DNA from 4 places in the Gracilibacillus sp. Marseille-QA3620 genome. Region 3 is predicted to be linked to each of the others. Evidence: predicted binding sites of a transcription regulator. Region 3 holds the regulator's gene; each other region holds the start of a gene.
The links. Region 3 encodes Rex, which represses fermentation and respiration genes when NADH is low (regulators of the CRP and FNR family bind a similar motif). Its sites were predicted from a motif close to TTGTGAAATATTTCACAA; they were not measured.
Positions count from the first base shown of each region.

Region 1: the regulator Rex is predicted to act here: its motif matches at 2,234-2,251, upstream of qoxA (cytochrome aa3 quinol oxidase subunit II).
Region 2: the regulator Rex is predicted to act here: its motif matches at 5,014-5,031, upstream of ACY8DX_RS05110 (DUF1858 domain-containing protein).
Region 4: the regulator Rex is predicted to act here: its motif matches at 3,104-3,121, upstream of ACY8DX_RS17805 (formate/nitrite transporter family protein).

Region 1 covers NZ_CM143102.1:626,848-634,262, reverse strand. Annotated here, with positions in the region: gene ACY8DX_RS03155 (class I SAM-dependent methyltransferase) at 1-193, opposite strand, end outside; partial or broken gene ACY8DX_RS03150 (transposase) at 470-704, opposite strand; gene ACY8DX_RS03145 (glycerophosphodiester phosphodiesterase) at 1,009-1,875, opposite strand; gene qoxA (cytochrome aa3 quinol oxidase subunit II) at 2,469-3,389, shown strand; gene qoxB (cytochrome aa3 quinol oxidase subunit I) at 3,417-5,363, shown strand; gene qoxC (cytochrome aa3 quinol oxidase subunit III) at 5,360-5,956, shown strand; gene qoxD (cytochrome aa3 quinol oxidase subunit IV) at 5,958-6,239, shown strand; gene ACY8DX_RS03120 (uroporphyrinogen-III synthase) at 6,270-7,085, opposite strand; gene ACY8DX_RS03115 (TRM11 family SAM-dependent methyltransferase) at 7,116-7,415, opposite strand, start outside.
Region 2 covers NZ_CM143102.1:1,006,231-1,013,645, reverse strand. Annotated here, with positions in the region: gene ACY8DX_RS05160 (DNA topology modulation protein) at 1-243, opposite strand, end outside; gene ACY8DX_RS05155 (DUF418 domain-containing protein) at 228-1,436, opposite strand; gene ACY8DX_RS05150 (spore germination protein) at 1,664-1,885, shown strand; gene ACY8DX_RS05145 (spore germination protein GerPB) at 1,933-2,109, shown strand; gene gerPC (spore germination protein GerPC) at 2,117-2,743, shown strand; gene ACY8DX_RS05135 (hypothetical protein) at 2,740-2,916, shown strand; gene ACY8DX_RS05130 (spore germination protein GerPE) at 2,925-3,317, shown strand; gene ACY8DX_RS05125 (spore germination protein) at 3,320-3,538, shown strand; gene ACY8DX_RS05120 (class I SAM-dependent methyltransferase) at 3,679-4,395, shown strand; gene ACY8DX_RS05115 (Crp/Fnr family transcriptional regulator) at 4,388-5,011, opposite strand; gene ACY8DX_RS05110 (DUF1858 domain-containing protein) at 5,257-5,487, shown strand; gene ACY8DX_RS05105 (DUF438 domain-containing protein) at 5,493-6,728, shown strand; gene ACY8DX_RS05100 (GNAT family N-acetyltransferase) at 6,795-7,346, opposite strand.
Region 3 covers NZ_CM143102.1:253,486-260,900, reverse strand. Annotated here, with positions in the region: gene ACY8DX_RS01470 (malate synthase) at 1-488, opposite strand, end outside; gene ACY8DX_RS01465 (amidohydrolase family protein) at 853-1,125, opposite strand; gene groL (chaperonin GroEL) at 1,312-2,943, opposite strand; gene groES (co-chaperone GroES) at 3,004-3,288, opposite strand; gene ACY8DX_RS01450 (CPBP family intramembrane glutamic endopeptidase) at 3,614-4,336, shown strand; gene ACY8DX_RS01445 (YdiK family protein) at 4,333-4,551, shown strand; gene ACY8DX_RS01440 (redox-sensing transcriptional repressor Rex) at 4,570-5,259, opposite strand; gene moaC (cyclic pyranopterin monophosphate synthase MoaC) at 5,282-5,794, opposite strand; gene ACY8DX_RS01430 (ABC-F family ATP-binding cassette domain-containing protein) at 5,938-7,415, shown strand, end outside.
Region 4 covers NZ_CM143102.1:3,524,390-3,531,804, forward strand. Annotated here, with positions in the region: gene ssuD (FMNH2-dependent alkanesulfonate monooxygenase) at 1-80, opposite strand, end outside; gene ACY8DX_RS17795 (sulfonate ABC transporter substrate-binding protein) at 101-1,051, opposite strand; gene ACY8DX_RS17800 (CBS domain-containing protein) at 1,263-2,048, opposite strand; gene ACY8DX_RS17805 (formate/nitrite transporter family protein) at 2,172-2,990, opposite strand; gene ACY8DX_RS17810 (HD domain-containing protein) at 3,172-3,705, opposite strand; gene ACY8DX_RS17815 (Na+/H+ antiporter NhaC family protein) at 3,920-5,413, shown strand; gene ACY8DX_RS17820 (PadR family transcriptional regulator) at 5,571-5,918, shown strand; gene ACY8DX_RS17825 (HAAS signaling domain-containing protein) at 5,905-6,885, shown strand; gene ACY8DX_RS17830 (cupin domain-containing protein) at 7,037-7,415, shown strand, end outside.

The DNA of each region.
Region 1 (7,415 bases), 370 kb from region 3:
AGTTCAAGCGCCCCTTCCCGCAGCCGAAATCAACGACATGATCTTTGCGGCTTATACTGTACGCTTCAAATAATTTCTCAAGCGCCGCATATGGGGTTGGTTCATACCGATTATAGGCTAGGGAAGCTGGATGACCCTGCTGGTCTCCCCTTGTTTTGATACGAAATAGCTCGTCATAATATTTCTCTTTCATAAAAAACCTCAGTTCACTTACGTTTTTATCCTATCTTAAATGTATTATGGCAGGAAGGAAAGCCGCTTAGACAAAAAAAGAAGAGGGTTATTTCCCTCTTCTCAGACTGTCGACAAAATGGACGGAGAATTCTTTTATTCTCAGTCTATTTTTTGATTTTTTGATATTTCCTCCGTAAGACAGACTTCTCCTGCTCTCTTTATTAGGCCATTTTTGGCGTTTTCCATAGCCAATTGGCCATCTTCTTTAGGTTCATTGCAGCAAAAGTACGCATCGCCTGCATGGACCGGATGCCAAACATGTACTGGATGAAGGTCATTTTGATGAGGACAATAGGATCAATGCTAGGGCGACCTCGCTCAGCCGAATAAGCATCCTCGACCAGTGAGTAAATGAAGGAAAAGTCAATCGCAGCTTCGACTTTCCGCACCAAATGATTCTCGGGTACGAGTTGGTCCAAAGTAATCATTTCTAATTGTTCGCGGTTTTTAGGGGTATGTTTGGTTAACATCTCATCATCACCTTCAGCAAGTATCGCTAACTTTATCATAATTAGGTAAATACTGTTTGTTTCCAAAACGTTTAATCATGAAGGATAGGCTCCTATTTTCGGCAGAATGGACGAGACTCTCGGTACGGAGAAGGAGGCAGGCTGATGACAGCTCTTGCCGAAGGCGAGCTGGCGAAAGCAGCTCCCCCACGGTTCGCTGAGTCCATTCTGCCGAAAATAAATTTCATGTCCATATGGAGTGCGAGGGCACAAAAAACTGTAGACCAAACCCTAAATGGATTTTGTCTACAGTCTGAGAAGAGGGTTATTTCCCTCTTCTTAATTCCTTCTTCAATTGATCCAACACATCTGGGTAATTGGTAAACATCCCTGTCACACCCCAATCAATCAACGTTTTCATTCTTTCCTTTGTATTGACAGTGTATGGGTGAATGTCCAAACCATTTTGCACGACCTTTTGAACATAGGCTTCATTTAAATACGTATGATTAGGCCCAATACCTACTGCATACGTTTTGACGTAATCAATTTCCTCGTCCGTTATCGTGGCCTTGCTTTTATAGGAAATCAATTGAACGAGCTTTAATTTCGGATCCAGCGAGTGGAGTTTCAGGAGGCTGTCTGGACTGAACGATTGAAGCAGCAATGTTTTCTTATTAATCTTGTACTTATTGATTAGGCGTACTAATTCTTCCTCCATACCTGGATAAACATCAGGGGATTTCGTTTCAATATAATACTTTTTATGCTTACCCAGCTTTTTAAAGACTTCTTCTAAAGTAGGGACCTGTAAACCAACATATTCTTCACGCGCATATTCGGGATATTTTTCATTAAACCAGCTGCCAGCATCAAGCTTCTTAATTTCCCTTATCGTATAATCTTTAACAAACCCTGTTCCATTTGTTGTCCTGTCTAAGGTTTCATCATGCATTGCAATTAATTGGCCATCCTTTGTCATTTGGAGATCAATTTCGATATAATCGCCATCCATCTTATCCCCAAGCTTATAAGAAGTAATCGTATGTTCTGGAGCATACCCGGAAGCTCCTCTATGGGCTACATTCGTCACCTTTTGCGGTTTCTGCTTACCCATAGCCGCATTTGCCGATGTAATAGCCCCTAGAGAAAAGAAAACGCTTACAATAAGTAAAACAATAACTTTCTTCATTCCTTCTCATCCCTCCAAACAATCATAAACTTCCACTCTAGTATATAGCAGCTCCCATTCTATCACCTGAGCATTTCCTACATTTTTTTCCAAATATTTTAGCAGCACATTGACCTTTCTTCCTATATATATAGGACTAGCGTTTAATCATTTATTTTATTGATATACTTTTTAAAACCTTTTTCTATGTCCTTTATTAACACTATCTACAACAGAATAACTCTAGCAGAAGGACTCTTGTCAGAATGAAAAACAATAATTGAACAACTCCGTCCTCACTTGATAAATAACTGATAACCACGCGTTTTATTCACTAATTAGCCACATATTTTACATAAAAATCCATTATTATAAGTTCCTGTTAATGAGTTCACAACTTTGTCAAATATGATAAAAACATTTGCCTCTTTCAGATACATATATTTGTAATTTGGAAATACAGTTATTATATTGAAAATTGGGGTATGGTAAAAGAATGTAATTCACCTAAATAGCTACATATATGGTTGGTTTTTTAAAATCTACTTGTCTATTCTTTTTCTATTCCCAGCTTATATTTAGCTAACTTACACTACTTACGGAAGGGGAACATTATGAAAAAAAAGTTAGGACTTTTAGGGTCCATGCTGGCATCGATTCTTCTGTTAGCCGGATGTGACTGGGTTGTGTTCGACACTAACGGACCAGTAGCCAAAACTCAGTCAGATACGATTATCTTTTCCATCCTGATGCTGGCTGGCGTTATGATTGTCGTTTATGTGCTGTATATCTTCATGCTAGTGAAATATAGAGCTTCCAAAGCTCCTAAAGATTATGTGCCTCCGCATATGGAAGGCAGCAAAACACTTGAAATCATATGGACAGCTATTCCAATTATCATTGTCTCTATTCTTGGTTACGTGACAATCGTATCCACTTTCGAGGTTGAGAGCACGCCGAAGGGCTATGAGGATCAAGAACCTCTCGTTATTTATGCTTCCTCCTCCAACTGGAAATGGCATTTCAGTTATCCTGAACAGGATATCGAAACCGTTAACTACGTCAATATCCCAACTGATAGAGTCGTAGAATTCCGTCTGTATTCCTACGGACCGATTACCAGCTTCTGGATTCCGCAATTAGGCGGACAAAAATATGCGATGTCTGACATGGTCACGAAGCTTAATTTCGTAGCCGATAACGAAATGTCCATGATGGGACGTAATGCAAACTTCAGCGGACAAGGAACTGCCCATATGGAATTTGAAGCACTCTCAATGTCTAATGAAGAGTTTGAAGAATGGGTAGAGCAAGTTCAAGCAAATGAGCCTGAACTGACAGAAGAGAAGTTCGACGAGCTTTTAGACACAGCTTATGTCGGCCGCCAAAGCTATTCTTCCACTCACTTGGAGTTCAGCCCGCCGCCTGAGGGACATAACCACGGCGCTGAAAAGGCTCCATCAAACGAGGACCCTGATCAGGAAAATCAATTCGATAAGGATTCTGAGCAATCAGAGCATCATGAAAACCACTAATACCTATACGAAAGGAGCTAAACAAACGTGAAATGGGATGAATTTTTTGTTCTTGGGGACCCGTTAATTTATGGAGCCATGGTCAGTATTGTCGCTGTATCGATGGCCATTGTTGTGGGTCTGACCTATTTTAAGAAATGGCGTTGGCTAAGAGATGAATGGCTGACAACCGTTGACCATAAACGAATTGGGATTATGTATATCATATGTGCCCTCTTAATGTTATTCCGCGGAGGGATTGACGGATTAATGATGCGCGGGCAGCTCGCTATGCCTGAGAACGGCTTCTTAGATGCCCAGCATTACAACGAGGTCTTTACAACTCACGGCGTTATCATGATTTTGTTCATGGCGATGCCTTTTATCATCGGTTTAATGAATATTGTCATACCGCTTCAAATCGGTGCCCGTGATGTAGCGTTCCCGTATTTGAATGCTGTAAGCTTCTGGTTATTCTTTGCCGGAGCCATGCTTTTCAATATTTCATTCGTTATCGGAGGTTCTCCGGATGCTGGATGGTCAGCGTACTTCCCGCTGGCAAGTACGGAATTCAGTGAATCCGTCGGTAACAACTATTACGCAATCGCGATTCAGATTGCCGGGATTGGTACATTGATGACAGGGATTAACTTCATCGTCACCATCCTAAAAATGCGTGCACCTGGCATGACACTTTGGAAAATGCCAATGTTCACTTGGTCTATCTTAATTACCAACATCATCATCGTTTTCGCATTCCCTGTATTAACAGTCGCGCTTGCGTTAATGACATTAGACCGCTTGTTCGGCACACATTTCTTCTCTATGACTGACGGCGGTATGGATATGCTCTGGGCCAACCTGTTCTGGGTTTGGGGACATCCAGAAGTATATATCGTTATCCTGCCTGCATTCGGTATATTCAGTGAAGTTATTTCAACCTTCTCTAAGAAGAATTTGTTTGGCTATAAATCAATGGTTGCAAGTATGCTTGCCATCTCAGCTCTATCATTCCTTGTCTGGGTCCATCACTTCTATACAATGGGTCAAGGAGCTCTCTCTAACAGCTTCTTCTCCATTACAACGATGCTGATTGCTGTACCGACAGGGGTTAAGATCTTTAACTGGCTCTTAACGATGTACAAAGGGAAAATCCAATTTACAACACCAATGATGTATGCACTAGGATTCATTCCAATCTTTACATTCGGCGGTATTACAGGGGTCATGCTTGCAATGGCAAGTGCGGATTACCAATACCATAACACGATGTTCCTAGTTGCCCACTTCCACTATGTATTGATTCCTGGTACCGTCTTCGGTGTTCTAGCTGGTTTCTATTACTGGTGGCCAAAGATTTTCGGCTTCATGCTTAATGAAAAACAAGGAAAACGCGCATTCTGGTGGATTGCCATCTCCTTTAACGTGACCTTCCTGCCTTTATTTGCACTCGGTCTTAAAGGGATGAACCGTCGTATGTATACGTATTCTGAGGAAAGCGGCTTTGGACCGTTAAATCTGCTTGCGTCAATTGGGTCTGTCGGTTTAGCGATTGGGTTCATTCTCTTGGTTTACAATATTTACTGGAGCTTCCGCTATGCACCGCGCTTGAATGGCAATAATGATCCATGGGATGCACGTACATTGGAATGGGCTACACATACACCTGTCCCATCCTACAATTTCGCGATCACACCTGAAGTGAGTTCTGTAGATACTTTATGGGATGAAAAACTGGGTAAACATAAGATTTTCAAAGGTAAATTAGAAGAAATTCATATGCCTAACTCAAGCTTTATGCCATTCTGGATGGCGATTGCCTTCTTCTTCTGGGGATTCTTTATGGTATTCAGCTGGTGGATTCCGGCCATTATCGCCATGATTCCAATCTTCTACCTGCTGTTTGCACGTTCATTCAGCAATGATCATGGATTCCATATCTCTGTGAAAGAATTAGAAGCTGAAGAAAAGAAATTGCGAGGTGAAACAAAATGAAGCTAGATGCCTCACAGCCATTAGAATATAGAACAGAGGAAAACCAGCTGAAAATCTTAGGTTTCTGGATTTTCCTCGGAGCTGAAATTGTTCTCTTCGCCACCTTATTTACCGTCTATTTCGTTTTGGAAAATGGAACAGGCAACGGTCCGACTGGTGAGGAAATCTTTAAGATCTCCGGCGTGTTATGGGAAACATTCCTCCTATTAACATCAAGCTTTACAATTGGTATCGCGATTCATGCGATGCGTATGGGTATGAAAAAAGCCATGATGACCTTTATGGTTATCACACTTGCACTTGGTCTTGCCTTCTTAGGTATTGAGATATATGAATTCTTCCACTATGTACATGAAGGGGCAGCAATCACAACAAGCGGATTCACATCTGCCTTATTGACACTGCTTGGAACTCACGGAGCCCACGTTACATTTGGCTTCTTCTGGGGACTTGCCATCTTGCTTCAAGTGAAGAAACATGGTCTTAATACACATACAGCCAATAAATCCTTTATCTTCTCCCTTTATTGGCATTTCTTAGATGTCGTCTGGATTTTCATCTTCAGCTTCGTCTACTTGAAAGGACTGATGTAATATGGCAAAGTTATTTCCTAAAGAGCATGTACTCGGATTCTTGTCATCAATCGCTCTGACCATAGCTGCATTAATGGTTCTTTACCTAGATGTATCATTCGGAGTCAAAATGACGATCCTGCTCGTAACCGCAGGACTTCAAGCCAGCTTGCAGCTCTTCTTGTTCATGCATATTGGCGAGTCCAAAGAAAAAGGAACATTGTATACGAATATTCTATACGCATTATTCGTTGCGATTGTAACAATCTTCGGATCCCTGTTTGTCTTAGTATGGGATTGGTAATAAATAATAAAAGGACATCTGAGGTTAAGCTCAGATGTCCTTTTTGCTATGATAATAGTTTCCTAATTCGACGATGGCACTGCCCATCCTTTCATTCTGCGGAAAGACGACCCTCTCAATACCAGCCTCGTGCAGTGCTTGGGCAGTTACCTTCCCGACAGCAAGTGCCAGAACCTTTGATTCAAAGGCTTTCCTTAATTCCTCTCCATGCCCCTTCTCATCTGCATACATCATAAGATGACGAACCTGCGGAGTACTCGTGAAGAAGGCGGCATCATACACATCTTGAAGCAGCTCACCTAGCAATTGCTCCATCACATCTGTTTCCGGCGGAGTATGGAGATAAGGCAGAATTTCTTTATATTGTGCCTTCTCCTTTTCAAGCCATTCAATCAAAAGCGGTGCCGGATCGCCGTGAAGCTGTAAGGCGGTGCGGCATCCCTCCAAGGAATGCTCCTCCATCATTCGCACGAGCCCCTTTGTACTGCCATCATCATCGCGAACAATTGGACGGAGACCAAGTTTTTTCAGCATATTGACCGTCTTGTATCCTCTTGCAGCTATGTTCATTTTGCCTAAAACCTCTATAAAGGCATTTCCCTGCTCAAGCTCACAAGCTGCTTTATATAAAGTATCCACCCCAATTCCAGTGGTGAATATGACCCATTCATATTGATGATTGAGCAAACAGACGATATCATCCTTTAACTGTGAATGATCAAGATAGACCGTCCCTTGGGCTGGCCTAACCACGGGCTCACCTCCCAAATTACGAATGATGGCGCTCATTTCCTCGACTTTTCTAGATGCCAATACGGCAATCCTTTTCCCCTTCAGCTTCTTCACATCCATCCCCCATTTTCTATCAGCTATCTCTCAAACTGCTGGAATATTGGAACTCCTGCATAAGAGAATTTCACGCGTAAAACCAGGTTTCTTGGCTTCACATCGATCCATGATAATCAGGCCTGCCTGTTCAATCATGGCATCAATCGGTTCACCGGTCACAACCACAATCCTGTCAGCAATACGGTTGGCATGAATTAATATTGATAGCTGCTCCTCTGGTGAGGCGGTATGACATAAATTATAGGGCAAATCAATGATTGCTGAATCATAATGCTCAGTCACTTCCTCGATTGGCCCTTTCCTTACGTCACATTCATAACCGAAATA
Region 2 (7,415 bases), 750 kb from region 3:
CGTATCCGCTTCCTTCAGCCGGATATCCATGGTACCTGAATAATTGCCGTCGATGATCCAAACCCGCTCACGAGCAAGCTCCGCAACTTTCCTCCCCCATTCTTTCTTAGGCATTGGCTCCCAGCCTGGTTTCCAAAGAACCGTATCTAAATGATGAACGGGCAGGCCCGTGCGCTGCCCAAGCTCCCTGGAAAGCACAGACTTTCCTGCTCCCCCGCTTCCAATAATCATAACTCTTTCCATCGCTCGCCCTGTTCCTTCTCTTTAGTAGTAAGCCTGAATGACTGCTTCTTTCCATATGTCGCCACACGCCATACATATTCAACAGGACCCATTTTGTATGATTTAAGCCAATAGGCAGAGAAAACCGCTTGAACTGCGACAAAAAGGATAGCAAGAATCGTCCCTATGAGCATGCCAATCTGGTTGTAAAAACCGAGGCCATACGAATAAAAAATGAATGTCCAAAAAATGGATTGAGTCAGATAATTGGTCATTGACATCCGGCCAAGCGGAATGAAAGGCATGGTCAATTTTCTAAAGGAAGAAAATCGTTCATACGTAAGAGTGATACCTGTCATATAAGCCAAGGCCAATAAGGGACCGCCAAAGCTGTCCTGCATAAATAAGCTTCCTACCGTAAATCCATCGTAATACGGGTATATTTTCAAGCCTATGCCAACAACGGCGGAAAGCCCAAACATCCAGCGCAGCTTCCTCCGATGGCTGCTGATGTCCTTTAGCCAGCCAAGCTTTGCAAAGGACATGCCGGCAAGGATGCAAGGAAAAATGGACAGAAAGAGGAAGATAACATTTAGCGACCCATTCACCGCCATCCATTCCTCAAAACGAAAGGAAAAGATATCCGAAACACTGCCGCTCCCATAAACCTGTACAGCTTCCCGTGCCTTTGCCCAGTCTGTCTCCACCGCCATCTCATCTGGAAACATAACACTACTGAGGATTGTCAATGAGCCGAGCAATCCATATGGAATCGTATACAGCAAAACGGCCATCTTTAGCAGCGCTTTACCTGAAAGTTTATAAACCAGCAGGATGAACCAGCCGCAAATGGCATACGAGATCAAGATATCTCCATGCCAAATGACAAAGGCATGAATAATACCTACAAGAAGGAGAAAAGCCATTCTTCTGGAGAAAAGAAGTGGAAAGGAAATTCCCTTCTTGATTGTCCTTTCCATTAAAAGGATGGCTCCGAACCCAAATAAAAACGCGAACATTGGATAAAAGCTCCCTTGAGCCAAAACATCTACCAACGCATATGTAATGTAATCCGCTCCGCTCCAATAATCAGCTTGCAAATAGAGAAATGGAGCATGAAAATCAATCATGTTGACCAACAGGATACCAAGAATGGCTACTCCCCTTAACAGGTCAATTACCGTCAATCGTTCACTTCTCGAAACAGAATGCATATATCCCCCTTATCAATAGTCAGAATAGACAAACTACTATTCTCATTTTAGCAGGTTCTTCCTTGTTCTGTTATTAAAAGACCTTTTATAAGATAACTGTATAAATCGTTACTCTTCTCTTATATGAAAGGGCTGCGGTTTTTCTTGATTGTCTCACGTATTCGCCCAGTCGGCATATACTGATTGGAGGGATTGATCTGATTAAGTCATTCTAAGAAGGTGAGAATATGCCAGGTATAGTCGGAGTCGTGCAAATCCTCCAAATCGGAAGCAGCGGGGTCTTCAATATTGGAGATATTTACAAAGTGACCCCGTATTCCAATGCAAAAACCTTCTCAGGGGCCGGTTCCTTCAACACCGGGGATTACGTGGCGGTCAACAATCCATACAGTGCCACGAATACGTATGACGCCGATGCTATTGACGAACCAATTGCATTTACTTTATAGGGGTGGAAGAGATGAATTTCTTTATTAAACAGAGCATTAATATAAATATGATTAGGATTAATGCCATTGCCAACTCGTCTGTCTTTCAAATCGGAAGCACAGGAATCATTAAAGCACAATCCTATTTATCGAATAGCGGCGAATTTACAGCACCGGCACCTGAACCAAAACATCCATTATTTCAAACTGCGCAGGAGACATCACAAGTGAAGATTATGGATTAAAAAAGGGGTGAATTCAGTTTTGCAGTATAACCTGACCCAGCTTCTCTTTCAGTTGCAGCAAACCATCCAAAGCCAAAAGGAATCCATATGCCAACTTGAGAATAATCTGGCTCAATTACAGGGCGATCTTCTCGAATTGAAACAACAAAACCCTGTACGCATCGATAAGATTGAATATAATTTCGATCAATTGAAAATTGAACGGCTTGAGGGCACATTGAATATTGGCTTATCTCCACAAGATTTAAACGACATAGATGAATTTGCCGTCAATGGCCAGGCTCCTTTTGCTCCCTTCCTATTCCCAGGTCGAGAAGAATTTGTTCATCAGTTATCAGATGAAATTATTCAAGGGTTCCATAAGGATAAGGATGAAATCTTTTCGGAGGCTGAGCGACATTGCAGCAGGAAAGCAGACGGGGATATGCGGTCATTCATCACAGATGATCTAGCACGGCAGGTGCCGCAGCGCATCAATCACTATCTTGACCAAACACCAGCTTATAACAGGCATGAACAAAAGCTGCCGCAGGTGCGCGAGCAAATACTCGAAGTCATTCACACCGATATCCAAAATGCCATTAACCGCTTTTTGCAGGTTTATCCTGAATCCATGAAGGAGGATTCCAAATGAATTTCCAAGTCATTAATGAACAATTATGCGTAGGAAATATTCACCTCATTTCCATCTCCAGTTCTTCAGCTTTAAAAGTAGGGGATACAGAGGTCATGCAGTTATTCACTGCCTCTGATATTCCTCCACAAGCACTAGAGTTTGGTCCTTTACAGCCAATCGTAACGAGATAAGGCAGATTATGTGGGAGAGAACATCCATCGTTAACAATATCCATGTATCCATTCTTTCACGGGGAGCCATTTTTGAGGTTGGAGAGATTCAATATTTCCGCACCAGCGATAATGTCTTGGCCTATCAAAGAGAGCAGGAACTATTTTTTGGTCAGGAAGGAAACTTTGGGGATTATAAAGTGTTCTATGCTGAACCAGATTTTGAGCCCGTCTATGAACCTATCCAAATGAGCTTTTTGAATCCGAATCCGTACATCTATGTAGGCGGTATCCAATCTCAGGCCGTTTCCAGTTCATCTATTCTTCAGATTGGCAACGGCCGATATATGCGCCATGAAACAAGAGTCATGAATATAAGGCAATTATTGAGTAACAGGCAGACCAAGGAAGGAGGGGATTAATATTGCCGGCTCTAGTTGGTTCGGTACAAATCTTAAATGCGGGCAGCGGTGTCATTCAATTCGGTGATTCCTTGGTTATCTCGCCTAAGTTCGCTAATAAAAGTGTCAATGGATCAGGTTCAGGTATCACGGGAGGTCTCATCTTTGATACGAATGGCTTGAGTGCAAACTCTGTCATTGACATCAACGGAATAGACCAGCCGATTACGGGGAATTACTAAACCTAAGGCAGCCTCCTACAGTGGAGACTGCCTTTTTTTACATTCAATATCAAAAAAAACATGTCTGTCGTCACGGTATTCAACAAAAAAATCCGTTATTGTTATCGTGACAAATAAACTGAAAGAAGTGTGAATAGACTATGTCCTTTTATCTATCACTAACTCCTTATTATGATGCCATCTTTCCAACCAATGAAAAGGCATTATCCTTTATCGCATCCCAATTTAAAAAAGGCGCCTCCTTGCTTGATGCGGGCGCAGGCACTGGAAATATGGCCGTCTCTCTAGCCAAGCAAGGGTTCCAGCTGACCGCTATGGAACCGGAGGGCGTGATGGCGGAACAAATCCGCTCAAAGGCTGAGTCCGGTCATCTTCCAATTGCCGTTACAACGAAAACTATGCAGCAATTGGACGAGCTTGAGGGGTCCTTTGACGGCATTTATTGCATTGGCAATACCCTGGTTCATCTGCATGACGAGCAGGAAATTCGCAGCTTCTTCAAACAAGTGTTTCAAAAGCTCAATAATGGAGGCCGCTTAATTTTCCAAATTGTCAATTATGATAAGGTACTGAAAAGCGGAGACTTTACTTTTCCTGTTATGGAGAAGGATTCATTCACATTCATGCGCGAATATGAGCTTGATGGTGACCATATTCTGTTTACCACATCCATTTCCCAAAACGGCTCTACCATCAAGAACACGATTCCCTTATACCCGGCTACCTCAAAGAGGCTGCTGTCCTTGCTTCAGGACTGCGGGTTTAAGACTGTCAGCATGTACGGAAACTTTAAGAGCAAGGAGTATTCTTCTCCTCAATCTCCTGCTCTCATTGTCTCAGCCGTAAAGCCTAGCTAAAGAGAAGATCCTCCAGGGCGGCAGCATCACAAATGGTGATCTGCCTCCCTGATTGCTTGATGTATCCTTCCCGTTGAAAGAAAGAAAGCTTCCTGCTTAATGTCTCCCTTGTCGTACCGAGCATCGAAGCGGCATCCGTTTTATTGACTGGGAACTCAAAGCTCTCCTTACCACTCTTCTCGGCACATTGCAGAAGAAAAGCAGCCAGCCGTTGTCCTACATCATGATGACTAATCTGGCTCAAGGTTAGCTCGGCACGTTCCAGTCTCTCACTCAGCTGATGGAATAAGTTAAAGACCAAACTTGGGCTTTTCTCTAATATTTGTTTAAACAATCGGCCTTCTAAAATACAAACCTCCGTCATTTCAAGTGCTTCGGCGTTGGATGGAAGCGGACTGTTCCTAAATAAAGAAAGCTCACCGAAAAAGTCACCCTCCTGGATGATTCGGACGATTTGCTCACGCCCCTCACCTGAGATATAGGTGATTTTCACTTTCCCTTTACGCACAATAAACAAATTATCATTCAACTCGCCAGCTATATAAACGGCTTCTCCCTTTTTATACGTTCTATGGGTAATAATCTTTGAGAGCTCCAACAACTCTTCGCTTTTCAAGCTTTTGAAAATAGGCACAAAAGCTAAGCAAGATTTTCTACTGCATTGCAAACAAGTCATTATGTAACTCCCCCCTGCTTAAAACATCTAGTTAGATTGATGGCATTTCGCCATTCCCTATTGTCCTTCATTATGTCTTAACTGACTAGATAAAATACTTTTCCAAGATGTGATGCCGGTCACATTCAATCCATTTAATTCATGCTACTTTTTACATAAAGGTTCAGTATTAAAGAGGTGAAATAATGATGAAAATCATTCAACTGAATAACTCATTGTATGACATTTGTCAAAAACATCCTGAGGTAATCTCGATTATGAGTGAACTGGGATTTACACATATTAATAAACCAGGGTTGCTCCAGACAGCCGGCAAGATTATGACAATTGAGAAAGGCTGCAAAATGAGAGGCATCCCATTCGATATGGTTGCAAAAACATTTGAACAGCATGGATTCACATTAATGGAGGATTGATTGAAATGAGCGAAATAATCAATAATCGTGAACAAACTCAATTAACAAAAACCGAGCGTCAGGAACTTCTAAAAGAAATCATCATCAATCTGCATAACGGACGCAGTGTCGACGAAGTAAAGGAGCTCTTTGAAAAGGCTGCAGGTACTATTTCTGTTGAAGAGATTTCTCAGCTTGAACAAGCACTTATCGAAGAAGAGGGTATCCCCGTCTCAGAAGTCCAGCGTCTTTGCTCCGTACACACCGCTGTATTTAAAGGCGGAATTGAAGAAATCCACCGAAGCAGCAAACCAGAGGAACAGCCAGGCCACCCAGTCCATACATTTAAGCTTGAGAACAGAGAAATCGACATGCTCGTTAATTTCAAGATTCAGCTGCATTATGAGCGCTTCTTAAAAGAGGACAGCCAGGAAAACGCCCTTAAGCTGCTAGAGGACTTAAATCTTCTGCTCGATATCGATAAACATTACAGCCGTAAAGAAAATCTCTTGCTTCCTTATCTCGAGAAATATGGCATATTAGGTCCTACCCAAGTCATGTGGGGTGTCGATGACCGAATCCGAGATGCCATTAAGGCTGCCAAGCAGGCTTTAACAGTCTATGACGGCACTGGTTTGGACTTCCTGATGAATAAAATGGATTTTGTTATTCGAGAAGTATCTGAAATGATTTTCAAAGAGGAAAACATCCTCTTCCCAATGGCTCTTCAGCATCTGACAGAGGATGAATGGATGAAGATTGCCCATGAAAGTGACGTAATCGGATTCTGCCTAATTAACGGTGCAGCAGAATGGAAGCCTGAAAGAAAAGCATTGGCCGGCTCCGCCATGTCAGAGGGATTCATTAAGATGGAAACAGGCGTACTATCCGTTGAGCAGTTAGAATTAATGCTCAACCACTTGCCGGTAGACATCACCTTCATTGACGAAAATGATGTTGTACGCTACTTCTCTCACGGGAAGGAACGGATTTTCACCCGGACAAAGGCCGTCATCGGCAGAACGGTGCAGAACTGCCATCCCCCGAGAAGCGTCCATGTCGTTGAGCAGCTCCTGCACGACTTTAAATCCGGCCTGAAGGATAGTGAGGATTTCTGGATTAAATTTAAGGACAAGTATATCTTTATCCGTTATTTTGCCGTCTGTGATGCAGAAGGCGCATATAAAGGGACGCTTGAATTCACCCAGAATATCACGCCTATCCAAGAAATTGAGGGAGAAAAACGCATTCTATCCTATTAAGATTTCAGGGAACCTTCTAATTTGAAGGTTCCCTGTTTTATATGAACGATATTTTCCCTTAACTACTTATGCATGAAACAATGCATTCAACTCCCATTCCTCTCTTAAAAGGCCCATTCGGATGGAATCATAATACCTTCCATTATAGTAACGACATTTCCGAAGCCTTGCCTCCATCTTCATGCCAAGCTTTTCACCAAGACAAATCATCCGTTCATTCCCCGACCAAGTAGTAAAACCTACTCGGACCAATGGCAGGGTATTAAACAAATGATTGGTCCATAGACGGAGAGCCTTAGTCCCATACCCTCCATTCCAATACCTCGGATTATAAATGACAATCCCCATTTCCAGCCAAAGGGATGGCTGATGCTCCCAATAATAACTGACGGTTCCAATCACCTCGCCTTTTACCTCAATAACCCACTGTTTATCTTGACCGATAATCTGATCTTTTTTAGCTAAATATTCTTCTAACGGCATTTGCTTATGCTCGAAGTATGGAGCATCCCACTTTTTCCATTCCGGAGACTCTTCTTTATAAATTAATGACCATAATATTGGCAGGTCCTGCTCCATAATTGGCCGAATCACCAGTCCATCAACCCCGCAATACATACTAACTCCCCCTAAATTCACTCTTCTAATGTACTTCTAGGTGATGTCGTTTATTTCCTTCAGATAATC
Region 3 (7,415 bases):
TCAGGCATGCCGGGGTCGATTGCCGTTAACAGGACCGCACTATTTTGGTGCAGGCGGACCGGCTTGTTCGGATTCCCCTTGTTACTGCCACTTTTTATGACCCCTGAAAAGACTCTCCACTCTGAAAAGGCAAGATTTCTCTCTTCTTTATCACACCAAAAAACCATTTGTGATTCAGGATGGAGCTTATGATTTTTCATTAGTTTTTCGTGTTCTATTCGAAGCTCTTGTTTTTTTTGCTGCAGCTTTTTTTCCTCTTCCTTTTTCCATTCTTCCTCTCTTCGTTCATCTTCTTTCTTTTGTATAATTTTCTCGAGTGACTCCGCATCACTCTTATCATGTATTTTTAAGTGCTTTCCAAATACATCAGGGAAAACAAATAGTTTATTTTCTGATTCGAAATTTATTTCAATGCTAGAATCATTATGCTTAACGATACTTCCCATGCCAAAACGCTTGTGTGTAACTTTCTTATTGATCAGATTCATTATTCAAGTCCTCCTTGAGAATAAAAACTTGGTTACCGAGAATTTTAAAGCTCACACAATTGTTTGACTTCTTTCTTCCGTTTATAAAAGGATATAAAAAAACGTATCCAAATTCTATCTTCACACGGTTCAACGGAATTTGAAATACGGATAATAAACAACTGTAAGACTATTATAACATTTTTTACTAAATAAGCAAATTTATTATTGACATAATATTTTATTTTGAGTTAAAATTAAATTTTATTATCTACAAAAACATAAAATAAATCATACTATATAACAAATAATCACATTAACAAGAGCGTATATCCCCTCGGATATACGCTCTTATTTGGAGAAACTAATCAAAGAGAGAGGACGATCATTCGATTATCTCTCTTATCCCATTGCTTAACGCCATGCTATTGAATCCGCACTGTTCCATGGCCAAAGCAAGCTCTTCTCTTAATTGCTTGATATCAAAATCGATCAATCGCTTCCCTGCGATGAAGACATCTCTTGCATTGCCGGCATTCGCAGAGTATACCAACGCTGAATAAAGGTCAAAGATAGGAAACATATTAACAGCATCTGTTTCTACTAGGATGAAATCGGCTTGTTTCCCTGCTTCAATCGAACCAATCTGCTCCCCCATCCCTAACACCTTTTGGCTTGGTGCCTGTCACTCCCCGATATTTGTCGAATACCCCTTCAAACCTAAAGAAGCATCCCGCAAGTTTTTCAACTTGTGAGATGCTTCTTTGAATGAGGTAGACAGAGGAACTTAGGCTTAAACCGCGGCGTCCTGCCGCGAGACTTTAGCCACCACGTCCTGTGGAAGTTACATCATGCCGCCCATTCCGCCCATGCCACCCATGTCAGGCATTCCGCCGCCAGCGTTTTCTTCTGGCTTGTCAGCAACAACTGCTTCAGTTGTTAAGAACATAGCTGCAACAGATGCTGCGTTTTGAAGTGCAGAACGAGTTACTTTCGTTGGGTCAACGATACCAGTTTCAATCATGTTTACCCATTGGCCGTTAGCTGCGTTGAAGCCGATGCCGATTTCTTCGCGTTTTAAACGGTCTACAACAACAGATCCTTCTAGGCCTGCATTGAATGCGATTTGGCGAACTGGTTCTTCTAGTGCACGAAGAACGATGTTTACGCCTGTTTGCGCGTCGCCTTCTAGTTCGATTTCAGCTACTTTGTTGTACACACTTACAAGTGCAGTACCACCACCAGCTACGATACCTTCTTCAACAGCGGCACGAGTGGAGTTAAGTGCGTCTTCGATACGAAGTTTGCGTTCTTTTAGTTCTGTTTCAGTAGCGGCGCCAACTTTGATAACGGCTACACCGCCAGCAAGTTTAGCAAGACGCTCTTGAAGTTTTTCTTTATCGAATTCAGAAGTTGTTTCTTCTAATTGTGAACGGATTTGGTTGATGCGAGCACCGATTTCGCTTGTTTCGCCAGCGCCTTCGACGATTGTTGTTGTTTCTTTCGTTACAACAACTTTTGCAGCGCGTCCAAGAGAATCTAGTGTCGCGGATTTAAGGTCGCGTCCTAGTTCTTCTGTGATTACTTCACCGCCAGTTAATGCAGCGATATCTTCAAGCATTGCTTTACGACGGTCGCCGAATCCTGGAGCTTTAACCGCTACAGCATTGAATGTTCCGCGAAGTTTGTTCACAACAAGTGTTGCTTGCGCTTCACCTTCAACATCTTCTGCGATCAACAATAATGGTTTGCCTTGTTGAACAACTTGCTCAAGGACAGGAAGTACTTCTTGGATGTTGGAAATTTTCTTGTCAGTGATTAAGATGTATGGATTTTCAAGGACTGCTTCCATTTTGTCAGAGTCCGTTACCATGTATGGAGAAGAATATCCGCGGTCGAATTGCATACCTTCAACAACATCTAGCTCAGTTGTGAATCCTTTAGATTCTTCGATTGTGATAACGCCGTCGTTGCCAACGCGTTCCATCGCTTCAGCAATCAATTGACCTACTTCTTCGTCAGCAGAAGAGATTGCCGCAACCTGTGCGATAGAAGCTTTGCCTTCGATTGGTTTAGAGATAGCTTGTAATTCTTCGATTGCAACAGAAACAGCTTTCTCGATTCCTTTACGTACGCCCATTGGGTTAGCGCCAGCAGTTACGTTCTTTAATCCTTCACGAATCATCGCTTGAGCAAGAACAGTCGCAGTTGTCGTACCGTCACCAGCGATTTCGTTTGTTTTGCTTGCTACTTCAGCAACAAGCTTCGCACCCATGTTTTCGAATGCATCTTCAAGCTCAATTTCTTTCGCGATTGTTACACCATCGTTTGTGATAAGCGGAGAACCGAATTTCTTCTCAAGTACAACATTGCGTCCTTTCGGTCCAAGTGTAACTTTTACTGTATCAGCTAATGCGTCAACCCCGCGAAGCATAGCGCGGCGTGCTTCTTCACTAAATTTAATGTCTTTAGCCATTCGTAAATTACCTCCTCAAAATTTTGTAGTATGATATTTTTTAACCGACATTAGCTTTGCTTATCCGATTACAGCTAAAATGTCGCTTTCACGTAAAATTAAGTATTCGTTGCCTTCGTATTTCACTTCAGTACCTGCGTATTTAGAGAAGATAATGTGGTCGCCTTCGGATACTTCCAATCCTACACGCTCCCCATTCTCAAGGACACGGCCTGTGCCTACCGCTACGATTTTGCCTTCAGATGGTTTTTCTTTGGCAGTGTCAGGTAACACGATGCCGCTTGCAGTTTTCTCCTCTTGTGCGACAAGTTCAATCACAACGCGATCTCCTAGTGGCTTTAACAAGTAAAACTACCTCCTTAAAGTTATCTCCATTTTTATTAGCACTCATTAGGTATGAGTGCTAACACAATTTATATATTAAATAAAGACTATCTGATTTGCAAGAGATATGAGCGAAAATTTTAGAAAATTTTATAAGGTCATTTTCTCCGCTTTCACTTGGGCTAGTATACCCCTTTGCAGGGCAGATTATGTTATATATAAAGGGAAAAGTTTTGCAATTGTACCTAAGGGGGAAAAACGGGTAGAATGATGGTGTAGCTTTTTCGTATTGGGCTGACATTAAGCCCGCTTGATTTGGATACTTGTCATTAAAGGAGTTTTGTCTTTGAAGAAAAATTATTGGCTGATTGTCCTTATATACGTTGCCATGCAGCTATCGAGCATTATCGGTCTACCTCTAATGGGATGGATTCTGCCGAACTTCGTGGCCGAGGATCAAGTAGCCATCTATTCAGTCGTCTATTGGATTATTATCAGCTTCTTCATTGCCCTCATCATTACGTTATTCTTCTTGAGGAATGAGCGTAATGAAATGGAACGGTGGGAGCGTATGCCGCTTGGCAGTTCTCTTGCATGGGCTGTCGGAGGAATCTTCCTTGCCTTGATTGCCCAGGCTGTTGCGGGTACGATTGAACAGCAGATTTTCAACATTAAGGGAGAATCTGAGAACACAAAGAATATCCTCGCCTTAATCGAGATGTTTCCAGTTGTAATTCTAATTACTTCTGTCATTGGACCCATTTTGGAGGAAATCGTGTTCCGGAAGATTCTATTCGGGGCACTATTATATAAGCGGTTTGGGTTCTTCCTTAGCGCTTTAATCAGCTCAGTTATCTTTTCACTTGCACACGGCGAGCCTGAGCATACCTTGCTTTATTCAGCGATGGGCTTCACATTCGCCTATCTCTATGTCAAAACAGGCAGAATTATTGTGCCAATCATTGCGCACGTTAGCATGAATACACTTGTTGTCCTCCTTTCCACCTATTCAGGTGATTTAATCAAAGAGATGGAGAAGGCACAAAGTTTTATCGGAGGTTTATTATGAGACGATCACCGTTGTATATGGCAACGATTTATTTCATCCTGGGGGCTGTGTTTATCTTTTTCGCAGTCCAAAATGTAACAAGGAGCGGCTGGGATTTCTTTACTTACTTCCTGGTCATCCTGGCAACGCTTGATATTGGATCCGGTATTCGCTTTATCGGTATCCACCGCAAGATCAAGCAAATGAAAAACGAACAGCAGCCAAAGAGCAAATAAAGCAGAAAATCTCGAAGTTTATTCTTCGAGATTTTCTGCTTTTTCGTCTTCTTTTATTTCTTCGTTTCCACCAGAAGGATAATGCTTTAAGAAATAAACAAGCGATTGAAGCTCTACAGCCAGGTCAATATGATGGACCCGAATGGAATCTGGTACACTTAAACGTGCTGGCGTAAAGTTCAGTATGGCTTTCACATTTGCTGCCACAAGCCTGTCCGTAATAGGTTGAGCCGCTTGGGCTGGTACCGTTAAAATAGCCACCTTGATATTTGAGTTTGCGAGCTTGCTCTCAAGTGCATCCATATCAAAGATTGGCACGTCCCCGATGAAGGTTCCCACCTTCTCAGGCGATACATCAAAGGCAATTTCAATCTTCGTATTATTATTCTTCATGAAATTATAGTTCAAGAAAGCAGTCCCCAGGTTCCCGACACCAATCAGGGCCACTTGAGTGAGCTCATCCTGGTCTAGTGTCTTACGGAAGAAGGACAGCAAGTAATTGACATTATAGCCGTAGCCTTTCTTTCCTAGCGCTCCGAAATAGGAGAAATCTCTCCTGATTGTCGCGGAATCGACTTTGACGGCCTCACTCAGCTCTGCTGAGGACACCCTCAGCTTCCCGGAGGCATGTAAGTTCTGTATAAATCGGTAGTACAGCGGCAGCCGCTTCGCTGTCGCTTGTGGTATTTTTGTATTCTCCTGCAACATTTCTTTCCCTTCTCCCTTACTATTAGAGTCCCCTATGCTTATTCTCGTCCAATTGTTTTTGGAAATCCGGACTGGATACTCCGCCTGTCTTCTTAACTAGATATGTTTCTCCGATAACCATGCCCTTATCAATGGCCTTGCACATGTCATAAACGGTCAGCGCAGTAACCGAGGCCGCTGTTAGGGCTTCCATTTCTACACCTGTGCTTCCCTTCGTCTTCACAGACACCTGGATGCGCAGACGCCTCTGTTCTTGTTCAGCTTCCCAAAAGAAACGGATGTCTATTCCTTTGAGGGAAATCGGATGGCACATAGGAATTATATCAGATGTTTTCTTCGCTGCCATAATGCCAGCCACTTGGGCCACAGCTAAGACGTCACCCTTTTCCATTTCACCGGAACTGATTTTCTCATAAATCTCTTCCTTAACTAAAATGCTTGATTCCGCTATCGCGATGCGGGTTGTCTCAGGCTTATGCGCAATATCAACCATCTTCGCTCTTCCCTGCTCATTGAAATGAGTGAATTCACTCATCGCCATTCCCCCTCTACCTTTATCTTATAATATATTTCAATTTCGTGGTAACGTTTGTGTAAATATTCACATATGTCCTATTCAGTTGCGGTTCCCAGACTCCGTAAGATACACTAAGGCTAGTACTTCTTGAGGTGAGAATCATGATAATTTTACAAGTTAACAATGTATCCAAATATTATGGTGCAGAAGCAATTTTGTCCAGTATTAAGCTTGAAGTGCAATCGAAAGACCGAATTGCTCTCGTTGGCCGCAATGGCGCTGGGAAATCCACCCTCCTGAAGATTATCGCTGGTCAGCTTTCGCATGATGGCGGCAATATCTTCATGCCAAAGGGAACTACAATCGGCTATCTTGCCCAGCATACAGGCTTGAATTCTGACCTATCCATCTGGGATGAGATGTTGACGGTGTTCGCCAATCTGCAAAAGCAGGAGGAAGACTTGCGCGCCTTGGAGAAATCCATGTCTGACCCTGATATCTATCATGACAGCACCCGTTATGAGCGAATATTGAAGGATTATGATCATTTGCAGGAGCAATTCAAGAATGCCGGAGGCTATCAGATGGAAAATGATATCCGCTCCGTCCTGCATGGTCTTAATTTTGCCGATTACGATTATGCTACACCTGTCAGCTCATTGAGCGGCGGACAGAAGACACGGCTTGCCCTTGGGAAACTATTGCTGACGAAGCCTGATTTATTGATTCTCGATGAGCCGACTAACCATCTTGATATCGATACGCTATCCTGGCTTGAGGGATATTTGCAATCCTATCCTGGCGCTATCTTAATTGTCTCCCATGATCGCTACTTCCTCGATAAGGTCGTCAATCAGGTCATGGAGCTTTCACGTACGTCCATCAGTAAATATACAGGCAATTATAGCAAATACCTTGTCCAAAAAGCAGAGGAATATGAGCGCAACCAGAAGCTGTTTGAAAAGCAGCAGGATGAGATTGCCAAGCTAAGGGATTTCGTGCAGCGAAATATCGCACGTGCGTCCACAACCAAGAGGGCACAGAGCCGTCAGAAGCAGCTTGAGCGCATGGAATTGCTTGACCGCCCTCAAGGTGACGAAAAGTCTGCTAACTTCTCCTTCCAAATAGAGAAGCAAAGCGGAAACGAGGTATTACAGGCAAACGATATCGCTATTGGCTATGAAGAGCCTGTAGCTAAATCGATTAATTTCCGCATCACACGCGGTGAAAGCATTGCCCTCATCGGTCCGAATGGAATCGGAAAATCAACCCTTCTTAAGACCATCACGGACAAGCTCCCTGCCATCAGCGGCGAGTTCCAATTCGGCGCTAATGTCACGGTCGGCTACTATGACCAGGAACAGGCGAATCTTTCATCCAATAAGACTGTGCTCAATGAGCTGTGGGATGACTACCCGATGAGCCAGGAAAAGGATATTCGCTCCATCCTCGGCAACTTCCTCTTCAGCGGCGATGATGTAATGAAGACCGTCTCCACCCTGAGCGGCGGTGAGAAGGCAAGGCTTGCCCTCTCAAAACTGATGATGCAAAAGGCCAATCTGCTTATCCTCGATGAGCCGACAAACCATTTGGACCTCGACAGCAAGCTCGTCTTAGAAAATGCTCTTGTCGACTATCC
Region 4 (7,415 bases), 990 kb from region 3:
AAGTTGACCTCTCTGCCGCCTGCCGTTACACCTAAATACCTTGAATCGCCATGTGTCGGAATAAACCAAAATACGTTCATTTCAAGCTCCCCTTTACGATTTATTGCGCAGCATCCTTCACATTAATTACTTTTGGAACCAGCTTCAGATTATAGAATTGGTCAGCGATTTTCTGCTGGTCATGGATTACCTCATCCGATACCTTCTGAATGCCAAATGGCCGCCTTTCTAACGTTCTGTTCAAAACCGCTAAATTCATCCCAATCTCGGGAGCCAAAAACTCAGCTGCTTCTTCTTTATTCTCCTGCACCCATTCCTCAGTCTCTTTAATCTCCTCATAAATAATGTCTAATACCTCCGGATGCTCATCAGCCAATTGCTTGGAAGAAAGGAAAAACTCCCTATTGGCGGCAAGGTCGGCCGCATCAGCAATGATACGAGCTTTTGCCGAGATTTCAGCATCCGCTAAGAATGGATCCCAAATGACCCAAGCGTCAATATCCCCTCTCTCAAACGCGGCGCGTGCATCAGCAGGAGGCAGGAAAGCCGTCTCGACATCGCTGTATTCCAGTCCGGCATCCTCCAATGCTTTTACAAGTAGATAGTGAACATTCGAGCCTTTATTCAACCCAATCTTCTTCCCTTTTAAATCTTGAGTACTCTTAATGGTTGAACCCTCCGGCACAATAATGGCCTCACCCTTGGCATTTGGCGGCTCATGGGCAAAGTAAATAAGCGGTGCTCCTGCAGCCTGGGCAAAAATCGGCGGTGCCTCTCCCGTATGACCAAAATCCACACTCCCGACATTTAACGACTCCAATAATTGGGGTCCTGCAGGAAATTCTGTCCACTTAACGGTGTACCCCTTCTCCAGAAGCGCCACATCCAAGCTTTCGTTCGCCTTCAAAATGTTTAAGGTGCCGAACTTCTGATATCCGATATGAATCACTTCCTCGGAATCCGCTTCCTCTCTATCAGTGTCAGTGCTACAGCCGGCCAGCAAAAGGATCAAGCTGATGCCAGCTAATGCTTGCGCAAATCCCCTCTTCATAACTCACCCCCTCCCCTATCATGGACATGGCCGCTCTCTCCAATAAAAATAAAAAGGCATAACCCTCTACAAATAAAGGATTATGCCTTCGGTGGTCCGATCGGCCAGTCATTCAATTTTCTGATTAATCAGAGTATAAAATATATTATTCCTATCTGTCAACTACAATTTAAATTTTCCCGTCGATCATAAAAAAGCATCCAGATGATTCTCATTCTGAATGCATTTGCTCACATGCCGCTAGAACCCTTTCACATTCCTTTACGGTCTGAATGATTTCTCTGAAGGAACTCCCGCCTGTCAGCTCCTGTGAATGGGCAAGATTATTTCGAAGCAGCTCAAGCTTATTGAAAAACCGCTCTGCAGCTGCCCGTGATGTAAAACCGAGATTTAAAAGCAGCTCCTTTTTCTTCACAATTAATGTTTTCTTGTCACTGAGCTGCAGACAGTCAAGAAGCGTTATCTCTTCATTTCGTTCCTTTCTCATTTCATATAAATGCTCAGCGCTTCTCAGCCGCTCCGTACTCACTTTCTCCTTCCAGGACAGATCCCGATAAACTTGTTTGACAACATAGAGAAGATGCATCTCCATTAAAGAAATGATTCCAAATAAAAGCATCCGAACCGGCGGCTTTTGCAGGTCTGCCAACGTAACAAGCCTAGTAACCTCATTTCTCTCAAGAATAAAGATTCGGTCAATATGCTCAAATAAATAGAGCAGATGAATTAATGGTGTAGATTCCGAAACAAGATCAGAGGGCTGAAAACGAATCATCGCGCTGCTCCCTCTCTCTAAATAGCCAATTACCCTGCCATTATCCTTTATACCAACGACATCAAAGCCGGTCTGCTCCATATAATTCAGAATATCATCCATCTTGCTGCCTGCTTCAAAGCTGACCAATTCCTCAGAAATATGGTTGACATGAATATTCTCTTCAAATAACTTCCGCAAGCTCTTATACGGGCTTGGAATAGAGGATTGTTTCTGATTCATCCCTCAATGCTCCTTTTATGTATGATTTTTCCTTATTCCCCTATCGTACTCCTTGGCCTGAATATTCGTAAACCTATATGCTGGATATTAAAAGGGAGATGCATGAAAGGCATCCCCCATCATTTACCCTTCTATCCCCTTCGACTCCTCTTTTCTGAGTTCTGTACCGGATGGCAAATGCTCTTCGTAGGATTGCCAGTAAACAGCCGCTACTAGGACTGCTCCCCCTATGGCATTGCCAAGGAATACTGGGATAAAGTTGCCGAAATACTCGCCCCAAGAAAAATATCCTTCAAAGATTGCAGCTGGTATGATGAACATATTTGCGACAACGTGCTGAAAACCGATAGCGACAAAAGCCATGATAGGGAACCAAATAGCAGCAATCTTCCCTCCAATATCTTCAGCCCCATAGGATAGCCAGACAGCAAGCCCGACAAGCCAGTTACATCCAACAGCCGAGATTAATGCCGGCCAGAAATCGGCCTCAAGCTTATGGCCAGCCGTATCAACAACCTTTTCAAGGAATGCTCCGCTTGATGTTAATTCCGCCAAATGCCCGAAGAAATAAGCAACGAAAAGGGCTCCGGCAAAGTTACTGAGAGTTATCCAAAACCAGTTATGAACAAGCCTTGACCAGCGTACCCTTCCTGTGAGGCAGGCCATTGGCACCGCCATCATATTGCCGGTCAATAGCTCACCGCCAGCAATCAAGATTAAGATAAGCCCCAAAGGGAAAACAGCCGCTCCTAAAAACGAACCAAAGGTCCCCCAATCCGACGGTAAACTTGCCGTCACACGGACAGATAATAAATACCCCGCTGATATGTATGCTCCGCCTAAAAATCCTAATAGCAGCATGCTTTTTAAATTCAAGCTCGTTTTCTTTACACCGGCTTCAACCGCATATGCAGCAATATCCTGCGGACTCTTATATGCCATGCTTCTTCCTCCCAAATCTAGTATCGTTCCTCTTTACCACTATTTGGTTAACCTTATCCCTCTAACCCCCATTTAATTATAACTATATTCCAATACAGTAAAAAAGGACTATTTTGTGAAATATTATCCTATTAAACACAAAAAAAGAGAGAACCCCATGACACGGTTCTCTCCTCATTCATTATACCGATTTCTTATTCTCAAATCCTTGAGCTGCATCAATAATCTTATCAAGCTTAATGATGCTTTTTCTTGCCTTTTCATGGTCAACTTTGCGGTAGTGGTGCAATCCGCCTTCTTCCTCATCCATCTCATCAGCCCATTTAACAATTTGCTGAAGGGGGGTGCGTACGATATCATTTGTGGGAAGAAAAGAGTCCGTATGGAATAGGATCGCTAGCGATACAGTCTTCGCCTTCACTGGATTCTCTCCAAGTCTGATTAATAATTTATGCGCCCTCTCAGCCCCTTTTATCGCATGAATATCGTTTTTGCGATAGAGATCATAATCCCACTTCCCGTTCCGGTACCAGGTGAAATGCCCCATATCGTGAAGTAAGCCCGCCTTAGCGGCCGCATCAACATCCTCCCCCTGCTCCTTCGCCAGGTTAAAAGCATGATAAGCTACCGCGATCGCATGAGCTAATCCAGAACGATTCAAGTACTTTTGTGCAATTCGATGTTCAAAAATATCTAGTAAAGTGACATCCCTCATTTCTCTCTCCTCCTTCAAAAAACCGAATATTTATGTGCGCTCATTTATATTAATGTGCATTATAGCACGCATGAGGTGTAAATTTAAAATAAAAACGTCGAAATGTGAATAATTCCCTGTATATAAATAAATTTAATATTTTATTAATATGAAACTCTCTTTATTTCCGTTAAATTATGTTGATATAATATTAATTTTGTAAGGAGGTATACATATGACTGGAACAGCTATAGTACTAATACCACCTCTTGTCATCATTATGCTTGTCCTTTTGACAAGGAGGGTCATTCCATCACTCGGCGTTGGAATTATTCTTTCATCCCTTATCTTCGAAAACTTTCACTTCGGCGATACAATCAAGCGGATTGGAAAAACGATTCTCCATCTTTTCTACGAGGATGGCGAAGTCGCAACCGGAAATCTAAATGTTCTTGGATTCCTTCTTTTGCTCGGAGTCATGACCGGCATGATTCATCTATTAGGCGGAGGAAGGGCATTCGGGGAGTTCGCTTCCAAAAAGCTTCATTCCAAAAGACAGGTAACAATGGGAACGGCTCTTTTCGGAATGACCATGTTTCCGGATGACGTATTCAATATGTTTACGAATGGACAAGTCTCTCGGCCATTATTTGACCGTTTCGGCATATCGCGCGAAAAACTGGCCTATATGATTCATTCCACCTCAGATCCCCTCTGTGTTCTGACACCCATCTCAAGCTGGGGAGCTTATATTACATCGATTTTCGCAGCCATCTTTGTGATGCATGATATGGATGCAAATCCGATTGTGACATTTGTTGAGGTAGGATTCCTGAATTTCTATGCATTAACCACTATTGCCCTTGTCTTCCTTGTTGCCTATTTTGATCTCCGTTTCTGGAAAATGCGAAAGGCTGAATCACATGTAAAGCCATACGATTCAAATGATTCACATCGTAAAGGCTCTATTTGGTCATTGTTCATCCCAATCATCGTATTAATGATCAGCTCTATTGGTTTATTAATATGGACTAGCTATCGAAATAGTGACACGAAAAGCATCGTTGATTGGTTCGCGAATGGCGAGGTCAGCTATTCCTTGCTTATGGGCGCTCTGGCGGCCTGCCTTGTAACATTCGTTTTCACAATCCGTACAAAACAGGTGAAATTGGTGCCACAGGCTCTCATCAATGGGATGAAGACAACCTTGCCTGCAGTCTGGATTCTCTTATTTGCCTGGATGCAGTCCGAATTAACCGGGTTATTGAAGACCGGGGAATACTTAGGCGGTATTATTGAGCAAACTAGCCTTTCCAGCTCATGGCTGCCGTTTCTCTTATTTATCCTGACGGGAATCATGGCATTCTCCACTGGAACAAGCTGGGGAACATTCGCAATCATGCTTCCAATTTCCGCTCAGATCGGTCTTGTCACAGGAGTAGATATCACCCCATTATTTGCTGCCGTACTCTCCGGGTCACTCTTTGGAGATCATTGCTCGCCTATTTCTGATACGACGACTGTTGCCGCATCAGCAGCCGGGTGCAATCATATGAACCATGTACTGACGCAAATTCCTTATGCGCTCACAGCTGCTTCGATTACGGCTGGAGCTTTCCTCTTCTATGGCCTGACAGGAATTTCATGGATTTCCTATTTATTCATCCTTCTTATGCTGACTGGCATTACCGTTATCTATCGAAGAAAAGAAGCAAAACAAACCGTTTAAGATACCTTCGCAAAGGTTCATCGAATGAGCTTTTTGCGAAGGTATTTTTTATATCATTATTTATCTGAAAATTGTACACAAATCACTATCACAACAGTTATACTTTAAGAAACATAATACTGTATCATGCATAGTATGTATCATAGGGGGTGCACAGATGAATACGTTGTTGAACTCATTAATGACAGAATTAAGGAGAGGGACATTAACATTGGCTGTTCTCAATCAGCTTCAAGAACCTCAATACGGCTATTCCCTTGTCCGTTCATTGGAACTAGCCGGAATCACGATTGAACAGAGCACCTTATATCCTTTACTAAGGAGACTCGAAAAGCAGAAGCTGGTAACAAGCTATTGGGACACATCGGAAAGCAGGCCGCGCAAGTATTATGCACTCAGCAAAGAAGGCAGTGAGTTGTATGAGCAATTGAAAGAGGAATGGCTTATCCATTCTAAACGATTGTATGACATGTTAAATGGAGGGGGAAAAAATGAATCTGATTGAGACGTATATACAAGAAGTCATTCGCCGGCTGCCTGAGAGAAATCGGGAGGATATTGCACTGGAACTCCGTTCAACCATTGAGGATATGCTGCCTGAGGATTATACGGAACCAGATGTAAAGGACGTGCTCACACAGATGGGAGACCCGGCCAAATTAGCAAGAGAATATCGTGATTGGCCGCAGTATTTAATCGGCCCTCGTTATTTTGAAAGCTATATGGCCCTTTTAAAAATCGGTTTGTCCATCGGGTCAGCCATAGCGCTGATTGCTTACCTTGCTCAGCTAGTTAACGGTTTTACAGGCGAGGAGTCTTTCTTAAGTCTCTTGTCAGCTATAATCATAGGTGCAGCAGGCTCAGTGATTGAGACGGCCATGCATGTGTTCTTCTGGACAACAGTAAGCTTTGCTGTTGTCGAAAGAATAGATTCTTCAAAAGGCGGACAGCCATTTATATATAAGAAATGGACTCCTGATGATTTAAAGGAAGTATTGGACCGGACAAAGGAACGAAAGATTTCCAATGTCGAAGTATTCGGCGGATTGTTTTGGACAGCTGTTTGGGCAACCGTTTATTATTATGCGGACCAATTAGTTGGAATCTATCACAGCGGCACAAATGGCCTGGAATTTATTACACCGATCTTTAATCAAGAGGTGCTTCAAATGTACTGGCCGGCCATCATCGCTCTCATCGCCCTGGAGATTGTCCTCTCCCTTTTCAAATGGATGAGCGGGAAATGGACAATAAAGCTAGCCGCATTTAATACGGTCCTTCAAATCATCACCACAGTTGTCTTCATTCTAATCGCCAATCAGCCTCATTTATTCGATGCTCAATTCATTGCCTATCTAGGTCAATCCTTCAATGAAGAGGTACGCACTTGGACGATCAATCTAGCCATGGCCCTTTTCTTCATGGGCGCAGCCTTTAATGTCTATGACGGCTTTCGGAAAGCCAAACGATAGAAGCTTTAAGAGTATTTAGCATGATTACCGCTATTCAGAATGGAATCACGAATAAGGAGACCAGTGCCAAAAGCCCGTTCAGCACAGGTCTTTTTGTCTTTGTTTAATAGCTCCAGCAAGCGGGAAAAGCGCATAAAAAGGAGGAAAAACGATGACAGACATTCAATACCTATTCTTTCAAGATGATGGATTCATACCAAATAATCCTGAGCTTCCTGCAGCTGTCTATAAAAAGGCATTGGAACCAGGTATGATGGAGGACATTTTCCGCCGGCATCAGTGGTCAAACAGCTGGACAAACGGCGTCCTTCAAGAACACCATTATCACAGCAATACCCACGAAGTACTCGGAGTGGCGAAAGGACATGCCCGATTAATGCTTGGCGGTGCTGAGGGACAGATGATTGACGTTGAATGCGGCGATGTCCTTGTTCTTCCTGCTGGGACAGGTCATAAATGCATAGAGGCCCATGAAGGCTTTACGGTTATTGGTGCCTATCCTAATGGCATGGACTATAACATGAAATACG